One region of the Planctobacterium sp. R6 genome, then DNA from elsewhere that is predicted to be linked to it. Evidence: predicted binding sites of a transcription regulator. Region 1 holds the regulator's gene; the other holds the start of a gene.

Evidence for each region. Region 1 encodes sigma-54, which starts transcription at its own class of promoters, with help from an activator protein. Its sites were predicted from a motif close to GTTGGCACGNNNNTNGNNT; they were not measured.
Region 2: AC0J20_RS00555 (flagellar assembly protein T N-terminal domain-containing protein) is a predicted target of sigma-54. The motif match lies at 5,006-5,024, and genes of this name have one in related genera.

The regions. Positions count from the first base shown of each region.
Region 1 covers NZ_JBVTQY010000022.1:19,709-27,937, reverse strand. The annotation lists gene ptsN (PTS IIA-like nitrogen regulatory protein PtsN) at 1-335, opposite strand, end outside; gene hpf (ribosome hibernation promoting factor) at 352-639, opposite strand; gene AC0J20_RS14270 (RNA polymerase factor sigma-54) at 667-2,160, opposite strand; gene lptB (LPS export ABC transporter ATP-binding protein) at 2,232-2,957, opposite strand; gene lptA (lipopolysaccharide transport periplasmic protein LptA) at 2,993-3,499, opposite strand; gene lptC (LPS export ABC transporter periplasmic protein LptC) at 3,462-4,031, opposite strand; gene kdsC (3-deoxy-manno-octulosonate-8-phosphatase KdsC) at 4,028-4,582, opposite strand; gene AC0J20_RS14245 (KpsF/GutQ family sugar-phosphate isomerase) at 4,582-5,559, opposite strand; gene AC0J20_RS14240 (calcium/sodium antiporter) at 5,575-6,534, opposite strand; gene AC0J20_RS14235 (ATP-binding cassette domain-containing protein) at 7,012-7,806, shown strand; gene mlaE (lipid asymmetry maintenance ABC transporter permease subunit MlaE) at 7,808-8,229, shown strand, end outside.
Region 2 covers NZ_JBVTQY010000001.1:128,572-136,800, forward strand. The annotation lists gene purL (phosphoribosylformylglycinamidine synthase) at 1-495, shown strand, start outside; gene smrA (DNA endonuclease SmrA) at 948-1,529, opposite strand; gene AC0J20_RS00545 (RodZ family helix-turn-helix domain-containing protein) at 1,803-2,075, shown strand; gene AC0J20_RS00550 (hypothetical protein) at 2,324-3,187, opposite strand; gene AC0J20_RS00555 (flagellar assembly protein T N-terminal domain-containing protein) at 3,738-4,889, opposite strand; gene AC0J20_RS00560 (LPP20 family lipoprotein) at 5,173-5,670, shown strand; gene flgN (flagellar export chaperone FlgN) at 5,890-6,309, opposite strand; gene flgM (flagellar biosynthesis anti-sigma factor FlgM) at 6,313-6,648, opposite strand; gene flgA (flagellar basal body P-ring formation chaperone FlgA) at 6,889-7,503, opposite strand; gene AC0J20_RS00580 (chemotaxis protein CheV) at 7,748-8,229, shown strand, end outside.

The DNA of each region.
Region 1 (8,229 bases):
CCTTCTGTTTGCTCAACGGGCACCAAAATCGCAAAAAATATATCGACCGGTTGATTGTCGATTGCGTCAAATTCTATACCAGGCGAGCAGGTGAGTACAATAGCCAGGGGACTACTCAGACCTTCAACACGACCATGTGGTATGGCGATGCCGTTGCCGATCCCGGTACTGCCCATTTTTTCCCGGCACAGAAGACTGTTCAGAACGTCTTCTTCATTGAGTTCGCTGAGTTTTTCACTGGCAACAACACTGATGATTTGCAGAGCGCGTTTTTTGCTGGTAATGGGGACTGCACAGCGCGTGCAGTCCGATGAAAGGATGTCTTTGATTTCCATCCTCGTTTAGACTCCTCTAATGACTCTTGAGCTTTTCTTTATGCTTAATAACCTGCCTGTCGAGCTTGTCGATGAGAGAGTCAATGGCAGCGTACATGTCTTTGTGCTCGGATGTCGCAAAAACTTCTCCACCGTCGAGGTGCATGGTTGCTTCTGCTTTTTGATTGAGTTTTTCAACGTTTAAGATGACATATACATTGTTTATGTGATCAAAATGTCGTTCCAGTTTAGTGAATTTTGTATCGACATAATCGCGAAGAGAATCGGTGATTTCGACGTGATGACCTGATAAGTTTATTTGCATAATTGGTCGTCCTTCTTGTAGGGAAGTCTATAACAGACTCTTACGTTGGTTAGATGGAGGAATCGAGAGCGATTCCCGGTATTTTGCAATGGTTCGCCGGGCTACCATAATGCCCTGATCGGCTAACAATTGCGCAATTTTGCTATCACTGAGTGGCTTGGCCTGATTCTCAGCGGCCACCAGTTTTTTAATCAATGCCCTGATGGCGGTAGAGGAGCATTCCCCACCATTTTCTGTGGCCACATGGCTGGAGAAGAAATACTTCAGCTCAAAGATACCTCTCGGGGTGTGCATGTACTTCTGTGTGGTCACACGGGAAATCGTAGATTCGTGCATATCCACCATTTCAGCCACGTCGTTAAGCACCATGGGCTTCATCATTTCCGGCCCGTGCTCGAAAAAGCCGTGCTGTTGCTGGACAATACAATTGGCCACTTTGAGTAGGGTGTCGTTACGGCTTTCGATACTCTTGATAAACCACTTCGCTTCCTGCATATGCGAGCGAATAAACTGCCCGTCGGCACTATTTCTGCTGCCCCGGCTCATGGCGGCATATTGCTGATTGATATTGAGCTTTGGCACGGAATCGGGGTTGAGTTCGACAATCCAGCGTCCGGATTTTTTCATGACCGAGACATCGGGGATCACATAATCTGGTTCTTTGGTATTTAAGGTACTGCCCGGATGCGGATTCAGGGTTTGCAGTAACTTTAATACTTCTTTGAGCTGTTCTTCACGCAATTTAGATTTTCTGATCAAGGTACGAAAATCTTTTGCCATTAACAGATCGGAAAAGTCACACAGCAGTGATTTTGCTTCCTGTAACCAGGGAGTGTCTTTGGGGAATTGCCCCAACTGCACCAGCAAGCACTCTTGTGGTGTGATTGAGCCTGAACCTAAGGGGTCGAAGTGTTGAATGCGTTTTCTGACACATTCCACTTCGTCGATTTCAATTTCTTCATCATCGAGGCTTTCGAGGATTTCCTCAACCGAAACGGTGAGATAACCGGATTCATCAATAGAATCTATGATGGCCAAAGCAATGGCTTCATCGGTTTCGCTGAACGGGGTCAGGTGTAATTGCCAGAGCAGGTGATCCTGTATGGATTCACTGGTTTCACCCTGATACACCTGGTCGTCATCCGGGCCTACACCACCTGACGAGGCGGGTGCTGATGACGCGCTGTAGTATTCATCCCAGGTGCTGTCTATCGGAAGCTCATCGGGTAAGTCGTTCTTTTCCAGCGCATCACTTGAGTCAATGCCGTCTGAACCACTGAATTCGTTGTCGCTGTCGGCGCCATTCAACTCAGCCGTTTTGGGTTCTTTGAGTAATTCCAACGCTTCATCGCTACCGGCTTCGGTATTTTCATCCACTTCCAGCAATGGATTGGCGTCTAACGCATCCTGAATTTCTTGTTGCAGGTCAAGCGTTGACAGTTGCAGCAGACGAATTGCTTGCTGCAATTGAGGGGTCATTGTTAGCTGTTGGCTAAATTTTAGTTGTAAAGACGGCTTCATTAAAAATGGTTTTTTCCGACTCCAGAGCTCAGGGTTACTGTGCCCCAATCTTTAGATTGTTGTTAGTGTTACTATAGCCTGAATTGCTCACCCAGGTATACATCTCTTACTTGCTGATTTGCTAAAACTGTTTCGGGTTCGCCTTCGGCAATGACCTGTCCATGACTGACAATATAGGCCTGTTCGCAGACATCCAGCGTTTCTCTGACATTGTGGTCAGTGATCAGTACACCGATCCCCCTGTCCCGCAAGTGGTGAATAATCTTCTTTATATCATTAACAGAAATAGGGTCAACGCCTGCGAAGGGTTCGTCCAGCAAAATAAATTGCGGATTGGCGGCCAGAGCGCGGGCAATCTCTACTCTGCGACGCTCACCACCAGACAAGCTCATGCCCAGATTGTGACGAATGTGATTTAAATTAAATTCATCCAGCAGTTCATCGGCAAGTTCTTCGCGTTGCTCGTTATCCAGCTCTTTGCGCATTTGTAAAATGGCCATCAGATTCTGGAATACACTGAGTTTTCTGAAAATTGAAGATTCCTGGGGCAAATAACCGATGCCATGACGCGCCCGCACATGCATAGGTTGCAAGGTCAGTTGATGCTGATCAATAAAAATCTCCCCTTTGTCCAGGGGAACGAGACCGACGATCATGTAAAATGTAGTGGTTTTCCCGGCCCCATTGGGTCCCAGTAAACCAACTATCTGGCCGGTACTAACTTCAATGCTGACATCTCGCACCACCTGACGGCTTTTATAGGATTTTGCCAGATTATTCGCGTATAACGTGGGCACTTAAATGAGTTTCCTTGTTCGGTTGCGCTTGCAGATTAATTTTTATCGTCGGTCTGAAAAACAGTGGTCACTCTGCCGTCGGCTTCGTTGCTTCCGGCGATTAACTGTTCTTTCTCTAAATTAAAGCTGATCTTTTCACCTTTCACCATACTGGTGTCCTGATAAAGTTCTGCCGCACCATTAAGCTCCAGGGTCCGAAACTCAACAATGTAACGAATTTCTTCAGCTTTGGCGGTGATTTTACTGCCGTCATCCATAGTTTGGGAATAAACAGCGGGTTTGCCAAGCGCCACAAATATTTCTTTGCCTTTGCCATCCTCTGCCGAGACTCTCACTTCGTCAGCATTAATGGATAGGGTGCCCTGGCGCACGTTAACATCTTCTTTGAATACAGATGTTTTGCGTTTGCCATCGACAAACTGAGATTTTGAATCAACCTCAATGGGAAGTTTAAAGTCATCTTTCCCAGCCCATGCCGGACATGACAGCAGGAGCAATACACTGCTAATGGGCAACAGGTTGTTGATAAATCGTTTTAACATGGTCTTTGAGTTCCAGTTTACGGGTCAACAGATTAACTGTTAAGCCGTTGCTTTCAATAATGAAATCCAACCCGGTGATGGTGACCGGGTTATTCGATTTGGCTGTTTTGTTGAGCAAATCAATTTCTACAAAGCTGGTTTCGATAGTTTGTACAAAGTCGTCCTGATTAAGACTTTTGATAAGGACATTTTGCTCAAGTTCAATACGTTGATCACTATACAGTGTCCCCTCATTTGCAACAATTTGCCAGGGGGAGTCTGTTTCATCGGTGTAAATGGTGTATTCGGGTTGTTCAAACAGCGTAAAGCCGAGAATATCGTAGTGCTCCATCGAGGAGGCAAACACCTCGTGGTTGACGCTGCCAGATTCGTTATAGAGGGTACTTTTCATATTGCGGGCCTGATAATTGGGATTCCAGGCTTCCGGTGTGTCGTCTATGGTTTGTGGCGTATTATCATCGGCAATCATATTCACGTAGAGGGTTAGCAATACGATAAATAACAGACCGATACTGATGTGAATACGACTCATACGCTACTCGCCAATATACCTTGCAGTTTTCCTTTGCTGAATAATATCAGGTCACATAATTCCCGAACACATCCGAATCCACCCGGTGTGGTGGTGTGGTAATTACTCAAATGCAGTACGCCCGGATGCGCATCGGCGGGAGCCACTTTTAGTTGGGCTAATTCAAACATGCCGGTATCGGGTAAATCATCGCCAATCGCGGCAGTGTGCTGCGCGGGAATATTCAGGGAGTGTTGCAGTGTTTGTAACGCAGACTTTTTCTGCTCTTCGCCTTGGATAATATGACGCACCCCCAGCGCTGAAAACCGGTCAGAGACTATCTGCGATTTTCTGCCGGTTATGATGGCAACTTCGACACCGGCGGCTAACAGTGCTTTCAGACCATAGCCGTCTTTGGTGTGAAACGCCTTGAGCTCTTCTCCCTGGTTACCCAGATAAATGCGACCATCGCTGAATACCCCGTCTACATCACAGGCCAGCAGTCTGATGTCACGCATATACTCTATCAGTTGAGGGGCCAGCGGGCCGTAAAGCGTGTCAACTTGTGTCATTAAACCACCCCGGATTTGACCATATCTAACATATTTAACGCACCAATGGGACGCTGCTCGTCATCTACCACAATCAGGCCACTGATGTTGCGGTTCTCCATTTGGGTCAGCGTTTCGGCCACCAACATATCTTTGCGGGCGGTATAGCAGTTTTTGGTCATCACATCTTTGATGAGCGTGGCGTGAACGTCTTTTCTGGCATCGATAACCCGGCGTAAATCGCCATCAGTAAACACCCCAATCAGCTTGCCTTGCTCGTCGACGATGCCCGCCAGGCCTAAGCTTTTTTGAGTGATAACGACCAGGGTATCCCGCACACTGCTGTTTGCGTCGACGGTAGGAACGCGATCACCGGTATGCATAATATCTTGTAAGGTGAGTAACAGTTTTTTGCCCAGTGAACCACTGGGGTGCGACAGGGCAAATTCTTCAGCAGTAAAGTTTTTGGCGTCCAGCAACGCGATTGCCAGCGCATCTCCTAACACCAGGGTTACACTGGTGCTGGATGTTGGGGCCAGTCCCAGGGAGCAGGCTTCCTGCGGCACGGCAATCGACAGGTGGATATCAGCATAACGCCCCATGGCAGATTCCGCAGAGCGGGTCATCGCAATGATTTTTATACCCAGCCGCTTGACTACCGGCAACAAAGACACCACTTCGGAGGTTTCACCAGAGTTGGAAATCGCCAGTAACACATCTTCCTTACCCAGCATCCCCAGGTCACCGTGTCCTGCTTCTCCTGGGTGCATAAAAAATGCCGGTGTGCCGGTGCTAGCCAGTGTTGCCGCAATTTTATTGGCAATGTGACCGGATTTTCCCATACCGGTAACGACAACTTTGCCCTTGCAACCAAGCAGCAACTGACAGGCCTGGATAAAGTGTTCATCAAAGGCGTTTCTGAGGTTTTGAATCGCATCCAGCTCGATATCCAGAACCCGTTGGGCTGAGGTAATCAGTTGTGCAGTATCGACTTTCATTAGGCTTTTACCCGGTTATGCCACAAACAGAAAGGTGAGGTAGCCGATATATCCGGCCACCAGAATGCCACCTTCCCAGCGGGTTATTTTGCGCACACCACGTAAACCAAAGCTGAATAACAGCAGCAATACGGTGAACACCAGCATCACGTGAATGTCCCGGTTAGCAGCATCAGCATCGATTAGGCCCGGTGCGATTAATCCTGGCATCGCCATTACCGCTAAAATGTTAAAGATGTTAGACCCGATAATGTTACCCAGTGCCATGTCATCTTCGCCTTTTAATACACCGGCAATACTGGCCGCCAACTCGGGAAGGCTGGTACCAATGGCAATGATGGTCAGGCCTATCATCAGTTCGCTCATGCCAAAATATCTGGCGATGTTCACCGCTGAATCCACCATAATATCGGCGCTGATGGGCAATAACACCATGCCCACCATAACCCAGAAAATCGCTTTGTGGGTTGGCACATCGGATGGAATTTCTTCAGCCGTGTCGGTGCCATAAGGATCTTTGCGATCAGCCTGAATGGACAGCCAGGTAAGACCGCCAATTGTAACAAAAAACAGAATCATCAACGCGATACCCTCGCTGCGACTCAAACTCAAATCCGCCAGAAACCAGGCCGCGGTGAGTGACACGATAAGTAGTATCGGCATTTCCCGACGAATAGTGCCGGAGCTGACCATCAGGGGTTTGAACAGCGCGGTAAGGCCCAATACCAAACCGATATTGGTGATGTTTGAACCGATAGCATTGCCCACTGCGGTGTCGGCGTTACCGGCCATTGATGCAGTGGCTGATACCATGATCTCCGGGGCTGATGAGCCCATGGCGACAATGGTCATCCCGATAACCATGGGGGAAATACCGAAGTTTTTAGCCATGGCTGAAGCGCCATAAACGAACCTGTCAGCACTCCAGCTCAGCAGTGCAAGTCCAACGATAAAAAGGGCAATGTCTGTCAGCATGAATAAAAATCGATCTTCTTGAAATGTAGTGGCAAGGGAATGACTCTAATATGGGTACAACTTTAAAAGTTTAAACTATTTGAACCTCAATGTTGAAGTAAGTTCGGCAAATACCGGCGTTTATTGAGTCCGGGTGCACAAAAATTGCGCCGCATCGTCGCGGACTGTACCTGACAAGGCCGGGTAATTTTGTCTGGCAAAGCCCGGTCGGGTGAAAATCGATTGTTTCTGAAATTTAGAATATATCTTGTTACTTTTTGATTTTGTTTTGCCGCCTTGAAACTTCGTAAAATAGCACCAATATCGGGGCATCGGATAAAATGAGCTGAACGACCTTAGTATCGGGATACACACTGATACACACTCCTTTACAGGCTACTGACAGAATAAGGTTTCAACTTGCTCTATAATTTGTAAAAAGCCAACACCGAAAAGGACTGAAAAAGGGAGAGGGCGGCGCGCTCGGGATCGCACACTATGAAAAATCTGGTCGAAATTAAAAATCTGACATTCAAACGGGGTGATCGCACGATTTACCACGATATTAGTATGTCTATACCCGAGGGTAAAACCACCGCAATTATGGGGCCGAGCGGTATCGGTAAAACCACCATGTTGCGTTTAATTGGTGGGCAGCTCAAACCCGACAGCGGTGATGTGCTATTTGCCGGTAAGTCAATCCCGGGAATGAATCGGGCGCAATTGTATGCATGTCGCCGTCATATGAGTATGTTGTTTCAAAGTGGCGCCTTGTTTACCGAAATGTCGGTCTTCGACAATGTGGCATTTCCGCTCAGAGAGCATTCACACCTTTCTGAGGATGTGATCAGAACTATTGTACTGTTGAAATTGCAGGCGGTGGGTTTGCGCGGCGCGGAAAAATTACTGCCCAGTGAGTTATCCGGCGGCATGGCAAGGCGGGCTGCGTTGGCCCGCGCGATTGCGCTGGACCCGCGCCTGATCATGTACGACGAACCCTTTGCCGGGCAAGATCCCATATCGATGGGCGTGCTGGTAAAATTAATTAAAGATTTGAACGATGCACTGAACCTGACCAGTATCGTGGTAACCCATGATGTGACAGAAGTGCTCACTATCGCTGATTACATTTATATTATCGCTGAAAAGCAGGTTATTGGCGAAGGGACACCGGAACAGATCAAAAATTCTGATTCTGCCCTGGTACAACAGTTTTTGCGCGGTGAAGCAGATGGTCCGGTGCCTTTCCATTATCCGGTTGACGATATCAGCTCAGCGTTGTTAGGGAGTTAATATGGAGTTTTTTGCAAGGACCGGACGCAATACTATCGATGGAATAACCCGGATAGGTCGTGCGTCAGTGATGTTTTGGGGCGCCATTGTCGCCCGTCCAAGACCGATGAAATCGATTCCGCTGACCATTAAACAAATGTATGTGGTTGGTGTGCAATCCTTGTTGATTATCCTGGTATCTGGATTGTTCATCGGCATGGTGATGGGCCTGCAGGGCTATACCGTGCTGGTAAATTACGGTGCCGAAGAAAGCCTGGGGCCAATGGTAGCATTGTCTCTGTTACGGGAACTTGGGCCGGTGGTCACGGCGCTATTGTTTGCCGGGCGGGCCGGTTCAGCACTGACGGCAGAAATCGGTCTGATGAAAGCCACAGAACAGCTCAGCAGTTTGGAAATGATGGCGGTAGACCCGCTTCGTCAGGT
Region 2 (8,229 bases), on a different contig from region 1:
TTTTCCTTAGGTGTGTGTAACGGCTGCCAGATGCTTTCCAATTTGAAATCGCTGATCCCCGGCGCAGAACATTGGCCGCACTTTGTGCAAAACTACTCAGAGCGTTTTGAAGCCAGATTCTCTATGGTAGAAGTGCAAAAGAGCCCATCTATATTTTTTGAAGGTATGGCCGGTTCTGTAATTCCGATTGCTGTTTCTCACGGTGAAGGGCGGGCTGTGTTTGCAAATAATGATGTGCAAACCGCAGCACAGAATTTGGTCAGCCTTAAATATGTGGATTATGCCGGTAAGGTCACACAGCAGTATCCGATGAACCCGAATGGTTCCCCGGATGGTATTACCGGACTCACCACCCAGGACGGCCGCGCAACCATTATGATGCCGCATCCGGAAAGGGTATTCCGCACCGTGGCAAATTCATGGCATCCACAAGACTGGCAAGAGGACGGCGCCTGGATGCGTATGTTCCGCAATGCCAGAAAGTCTTTAGGCTGACATTAATGTGGCGAGAGGAAATTTACCCTCTCGTCCACTTTCGGTGATTTTTGACTAAAAAAATCGAATTATTAGTAAAAAATCACCAATTTTGTAGGGTTTCCTGGTTGTTTGTGAAATCTATATTGTTTATGATTGCTCAAATAGTAATCTATGAGTATGTCTTATCATACGCTACAGGAACGTAGAAATATCACCTGACGGATAGGATTACCTGAAGGATAAAATGCGATGGTCATTTTCGGATAAACCTCAACAACAAAAACAAAAATAAGAGTAGGTTATGAATCGTTCCAGCAAAGGTTTCGGACTCACCGGTGTGTTGTTAACTGTGATAGTGCTCATTGTAAGCGCTATCATCAGCACGTCTGTTTCTTCCAAAGACACGCCATCCCTTAAACCTGTAGAGCATAAAACAGCGAAGTCAAATAACACAAAAACAAAAATTTAAACTACCTGAGTTTGTGACGTTCTCTGTTGTCGGCTTTTTGTTGCTTGTTTTTCTTCAACAACACGTAGGTGCTCTTTAGTCCGCCATGTTGTAGTTGACTGGAATGAAAGGCGAGCACTTCCGGGATTTGCTGTAGCCAAACGTTGAGATAACTTTTGAGGTAACCGGGAAAGGGTTTACGATTTTCGTTAAGGCCGTGCCGCATGAGCACGCATCTTAATCCACGTAAATGACTCTGAGTAATGAATTCAAACACCTCTTTATGTGCTACGTCCAGGGTCATAGATTGCATATTTAAGGTACTTTCTATCGCGTATTTCCCCAGCCTGAGGTTTTTATAAACCAAATCCTGAACGCCTTCCAGTTTAAACTGAATCGGATCATTTAGGGCTATTGGGTCGATGTCTGCGAGGGTAAGGTAGTTGTTACTGCGCCGTTGTTCGCTTTTGATGGCATCTCTGCGTAATCGTCTGGCCAGCTCATTGCCGTCCTGCCTTTTCAGAAATACCTTATCGTCTGATTTTAGCTGTTTCACATCAGCGACCTCAGCTAAAAATGCACTGAAATCCTCTTCAACAGTCATAACTCAACCTGTTTACTAACTACATTTTCTATTTATATTGGTATTAATTGGGGTCATTCAAGGTGTTGCGTTACTTGCTTTTATTGTTACCTGGCACGGAGACAATATGGAAATATTGAAAGGTAAAAAAAATATCCTGTTTGTGTTGTTATTTTAGCTGTTTTTGGTTAACGTTCACGGTAAGTAAACATATCGAAATAGAGTTATATCTCTGGTTAAAAAACTGACTAATTAACCAGCAGACAACTCACTATCAGGAAGTAGTAGTAAGCCATGGCGATTAAAAGTACAGATGTATTACATATTGAACGTTCTGAGGTGCTAAGAGGATTACGCCTGGAAAGCAGCCTGACGCAACAACAAATAGCCGATAAGTTGGGTATCAGCCGTGAAAAAGTCGTGGCGGTTGAAAATTGTCATGTTAAATCTATGCTGGCACTGGAACTGGATACAGTAAAAAACTGGTGGGAACTGTGCCGTCCCCGAGCTGATATTCAAACACAAAAACAATTTGTGAAACTCATGAAAAAGGAACTGAGTATCTGATCTCGGTATGCCTGTTTGACTACATTGTTGCTGGGTCTAATGGCCTGAAATAAGGGGTAAGATGGTCACTGATGTGAATCGAAATGTGGCCACACTTCCCGTCAAACTCAAAAGAGGTTGTGCATTTTCGGTGCAAGAGGTTTGATGCATTAACGATGGTTGCAAGATTTAGTTACTGACTCAAGTGTACTGGTGATTTACAAATAAAATTTTTAATAGAATCTTTTTCATAACCGTCCCGCTAGATCTCAATCATTATTCCAACCTGAATTCTTGTAAATTTCCTTTGTTTTCTCCTGTATCTCTCCGTTATCGTATTGGCTCAAAATGTTTTGCAGTTCTCCGTTTGTTAGACTGGAATTGAAATCTGAAATTGATAACCAGTAATACACTGCAGCGGTAAACGGTTCTTTTTCTTTCAACTCGTTTGCTAATTGATAGGTTATGTAACCTTTGTCTCTTTGGGTTTTTAGGTGAGGAATAATGTATTTGTAAGTTGCTATTGCATCATCCGTATAACCAGTTGTAGAGTAATAGCGACCAAGGAGTCTGGCAGCTTGTGCATCACCATCTGCTACTAAGCTATTCCAATACTTAAAACCCTCGTTGTAAGCATGTGCATCAACCCACTCTTCTTTGCCCTCAAAATCTGCACCCCCTACAGGACCTTCAGGATTTTCATTTTCAATACGAAGACTGCCATCGAGGAAGTAAGTCAGGTTAATCTCCAATTCTGCTCGAGTAAGTGGCATGCCTTTAATGTATTTTCCAATGATTGTCAGTTGTTCAATAGAATAACGATCAGGTCTCAAGCCAAAGTCAGTTTCCGTAATTTTTTTAATCGCAAAGTCAACAAGCTCTTTGTCAGTTGGAACTTTTTGAACTTCCAGGTCACCGGTATTGTCTTCGACGATTTGAGCTGACTCCTGCGCTTGCGATATGGAGGAGTCTTGGATTACAGAGGTTAAACCTTCTGATAAATTATTTTTGTTATCCGTGGCATTCGAAATTTCCAGGGATGTCTTCTCCACTACAGGTTCAACTGAGATGTAAAAGAAAAGACCAGATGCTATTAATAAGGAACCTGTAGTGACGATCAACTTGTTGTTCAAAGCGAATCCTTAAAGTCAATGAATAACTGCGAGAGGTAAATTTACCATTTTCATGTTGTTTCGTGGTTAATTATTAACTTCTTCAATGGATTTTATTTTAACTGTTGTGGGTGGTGTGTAGGCCATCATGGTAAATAAGTGACAGTTTAACAAATACTTTTTAGAGGTACTCTACAGGTGATAAAAAACTTCATAATTACAAAGAGTTAGATGTAAATGTTCAAAAACAACGATACCAGATTGCAGCGTATTTTTATGAAGGATTGAGTTACAGAAGAACAAAATAACACTTTTTGGCTGTTTTTTGACCTTTTTAGGTTTTTGGCGTGTCGTTTGATGAAATGCTGAACGCCTTTAAAGATGCAGATTGGGCATATTAAAGGGCTGCACGAATGGCGTCCCCACCGCGACTCGAACGCAGATCTAAAACTTAGGAGGTTCTTGTTTTATCCGGTTAAACTATGGGGACGCACAGGTTTTGGTTACAGCTTTCTATATTAGATACAAAGCCTTAGGTGATTATTACCCATTCAAAATCGCTTTGAAACCCCTATCTTCTGACCACAAAATCGTTTGGCTGAATATTGGCCAGCGGAGTACCGTCGGATACTCTGAGTAACGAGGAGTCATAAAAGGCTTCGGCGACGGTTACCTTAGAAGGGTGAATCGAATACTGGATATGCGGCATACCTGACGGAGAGAAAAATTGCCTCATTTGGAACACTGAGAGCTCATCGCCTTTTTGAACACCTTGCTTAGTCCCAAGATTAACTGACAGGCTGTTGTTGTGGATGGCGATAATTCTGCCATATGTGGGGTTACAGGCGATCAGGTTGTCGATATCTGCGGTTAATTCCCGTAGTAACTCTTCGGTGACCTTTCCAAACGGTGACTGCCACAAGGTTTTGCTATTGGTTTCCAGCGTTTGATGGCTGTCGAATTCCCATACCGAAGAGGTTCGATAAATCTTATCCAGCAATATGTCGCCTTTTGTCCCGTCAATTAACACAAAGCGGATCGCCAGATTGCGCTCCGGATGTTTTGTCTCCCAAAACCTGGCAACATCCAGATAAGTTTGTTCATTGCTATCCAGACTAATTTCAATGATGTCTCCGATGAGCACGTATTGAGCATTGGATTCGGCCGACAACAACATGGACTGTGTTTTTAGTTCATGAGCCTGCGGGAAAAAGGTGTAGGGCTCGATTTTACTGATCAGCGCTCGCTGAGAAAATGTATCAAAACTGGATTTAATGCGCTCAGAAATTGGGCCTGAAACATTATTCAGTCCACCTATGGCAGCCTGCCGAAAGGCACTTATGTGTAGTTTGCTGGTAACGATGCTTTTTTTATAATCAGAAGCACTGCATTGATCACGCTGTGGAAAAATATCCGCTCGAATAGCGACTTCTACATAGTCGTCAAAATAGTGTTCACTGATTAATTCTACGCTGGCGACTTCACCACTTGCGCGAATTTCGAGGCGGTCATTTTGTAGTAAACCGTCCGTCATCTCTTGTACGCTGCGCACCGAAGCACCGGCAAACAACAGTGCCTGTCTGATGGCCTCATGCGTAGCCTGCTGTTTTGCCAGGGTTTTGTTGTCATTGTGAATGACGGCCTGACCTGTTGATTCAAACCAGGCCGATTGCACGCCACAGGAAAGGATTGAAACACAACAGAATAATATTAGCTTGTACATGGTAACCTCGTTATGAGTCTGAACAGATCCATACAGTGGGCTGAGCATAGAATCTACATTTTAATAGTGTCAAAAAACTACGCTATTGCCCTTTTCTAAATATGTTGCCCCACTTAAAGCAGGATACGTACCACTATTTATTAATATGCCCGGTAAACTATGCTGGTTTGGCAAAAAACTTGCTTTGAAAAGCTGACAGAATATCAATGTCAATATTTTAACATTCATGGATATTGGCTTAGTGCCTGCTGAACAGTATGGCTGCAATAGATTTAGGTGAGTTATGATAAGCAAATTTGTAAACAGGATTGATAAGGCACTCATTGTCAGTGTACTTGCTCTGAGTGTTTCCGGGTGCAAGACATTGGAGTCTATGTATTACAGTGATAAACAGGTGGAGTGGGAGTATGTACAACCTGAAGAATATCCGGTACTAACTGCGGTGGGGTATGCTCCTATCAGTTCGCAGATGGGCAACAATGATTCCGTTAAAATGTTGATGGCTATTAAAGCATCCAAATTAGACGCATATAAAGAACTGGCAGAGCAGGTATATGGTCAGCGCATTGACACTGAGCAGTCTTTGGCTAATTTGGTCTTGCGGGACAATGAGCTAAAAGCCTCTGTAGAAGGAGTTATTCGCGGTGCACAAGTCATCAAATCATACCCGGTGGGCGAGGATGTTTACGCGACAGAGTTGTCATTGGATTTTCAAAAAGTTTACGACATTTATTTATCAACTGCCCGGCCTCGCAAAGTCAAAGACGTCGTTTATTACTAATCCGGGCGTGTTAACACGGCTGATGTCATATTGCGACCAGCGGCCAGCTAACACAGAGTAAGGCGACTACATAAAAGTAACCCCACCTGAAACCTCCTTTACCGGAGGTTTTTTAATGGAACTTCACCAACAAGATACAAAGTCACAATTATAGTGGATGAAAAACACCAGGTCACTGTCAGATGATATTGGGAAGAAGTCGTATAAAGGTGGGTAGGATCAGGCTTTAACGCCACTGCCGAGCATTCCGCCCTGGGTTTTACCTTTATTCGTGTAGGTCATAGATTCTTTATTGCGCGTCGCCATCATAACATCCCGCAGCCGTTGTAAACGAATCTGGTTTTTTTCAACCGCGATTGCATTGACGTTGGTTTGATGTTGGCACTGAAGTAACAAGGCTTTGCCATCTTCAGCTAATTGACGTTGAGCATCGTTGAATTCACCGGATGACAATCTGGCTGACTGCAGTACTTTGTCGTTTTCAGCAATCTGTTCCAGTAAATCTGATTTCTCGTTAACCAATGTCAGCAGACCGTCAGCGTCACGAGCAACAATTAATTCCAGCTCGTTATCGAGCTTTTCTTTCAATGCCTGCAGCAATGAAATTTGTTGCGTAAGCGCGTTAGTCATGTCTGACATTCATTAACCTTTGGATAAACCAAACAGGTCCGACTCAGCTTTAGAGATCTTGGAGGCTAATTGCTCTGCGTCGATCTTGTAAGAACCGTTCTGGATAGCTGCTTTCAGTTTATCTACTTTGTCCTGATTTACAGGAGCATCGTTGCCCTTTTTCTGCACGTTAGCAAGCTGCTGTGCAGACTGTGTTAAAGACACAGAATCTTGACGCGGCGCTGCTGATGCAGTTTGCGCCTGTTGTGCCGTGTTGGCACTCTGGCCCTGTTGAGTTTGCTGTTGATTGAGTCGCTGACTCTCCAACTGCGGTTTCTGGCCAGCACCATTTACATTGTTAATAGCCATGATTAATTTCCAATACTTTTGATACCCTCAGTTAGTGTATCGGCATCGACATTACTAACTTTAATAAAAAACCGACAATTTTGTCGTTTTTTTATGCACTGGATTTCGATTTATCCAGTGTAATCTAAGCACACATAAAAGTCTCTACAAAATCAACAACTTCATGTAGACAAAGTGGCTGAAACTAAACTGCCCAAAGGCAACATACCGGCACGCTGAGCCCTTTAAAAAAGAGGCGGATCAGATATGCACCTGAACTTCGTTGACATTGGCCACCTGAGCTTCAATCTGTTTCTTAGAGCGGCGATTTTTAACCGATATGGTATCGCCTATGTTGCCATCCTGGAGCGCAATACCACTGGTTTTGATTTCCAGACCGCTTAATTTTGCAGTAATCACTATGGCATCACCTTTACACACAAAACACAACATATTTGCAGTGACAGGGCTGCCATCGCGGGTCCGTCGTTTTAGCCTGGCACCAATGACTTCGTTTTTGTCACTGAAGGTGCCGCCGCGTAAACGCCGTTTGTCAATTTTTTCGATACTGAGATTGTTCTCTGTTAACAAGGTGCCTGGTGATATTGTATCGGCCACTACGACCACTTCCTGCATCTCAGTCACCTGAGCACTCATGTAGTAAAACCAGCCGTTGCTGGGACAACTGATTTTTACCGTAATATTGGATTGTTGTAGCGATTGCGTACTGCTACTGGCCACCAAATCAACCGGGCAGACCGGGATGTGCACACGCTCGTCGACATCCCTAATGGTGATCTCGACATCGTTAATGTTTTCGACGTCAGCGTTTTGATAAACATAAATTTCAGCGGTTTCTTTGACTAAATCATGCATTAAATGTTTTTCTTGCGCAGCCGCTATATTGGTTGTTATAAACCATCCCAAAAGGGAAAGTTTTAGAGTTTTCTTGATGTTGGCGAAATTTTTCATGTTCACTTTCTTCCAATTTGGCTATGCTTAAAGACAATTTCTAAAAACAGTAGACAGCGTCAAAAAAATAACGCTGTGCGGATAAATTTCAATCACGTGAACAAGATAATCAAATATCGTGCCTGATTGGATAAATTAGAGGTGCTATATGGCGGGAATTTTAGATTCTGTAAACCAACGAACTCAGCTGGTGGGGCAAAATCGACTTGAGTTGCTACTGTTCAAGTTGAATAACCGCCAACGCTACGGGATTAACGTATTCAAAGTCAGAGAAGTGCTGCAATGCCCGCCTCTCACCTCGATGCCAAAACTCAATGCGCTGGTACGTGGCGTAGCGCATATTCGCGGCCAAACTATCTCGGTTATTGATATGAGCATGGCCACTGGCGGTAGAAAAATTGAAGACATTAAAAACAGCTTCATCGTCATCGCTGAATACAACCGCTCAGTGCAGGGCTTTTTGGTGTCTTCGGTGGAACGTATCATCAATATCAACTGGGAAGCCATTTTACCGCCACCCGAGGGCGCCGGGAAAGCGAGCTATTTAACCGCAGTAACAGAAGTAGACGGCGAGCTGATCGAAATTCTGGATGTTGAAAAGATCCTCAATGAAATTGCGCCTGCCAGAGA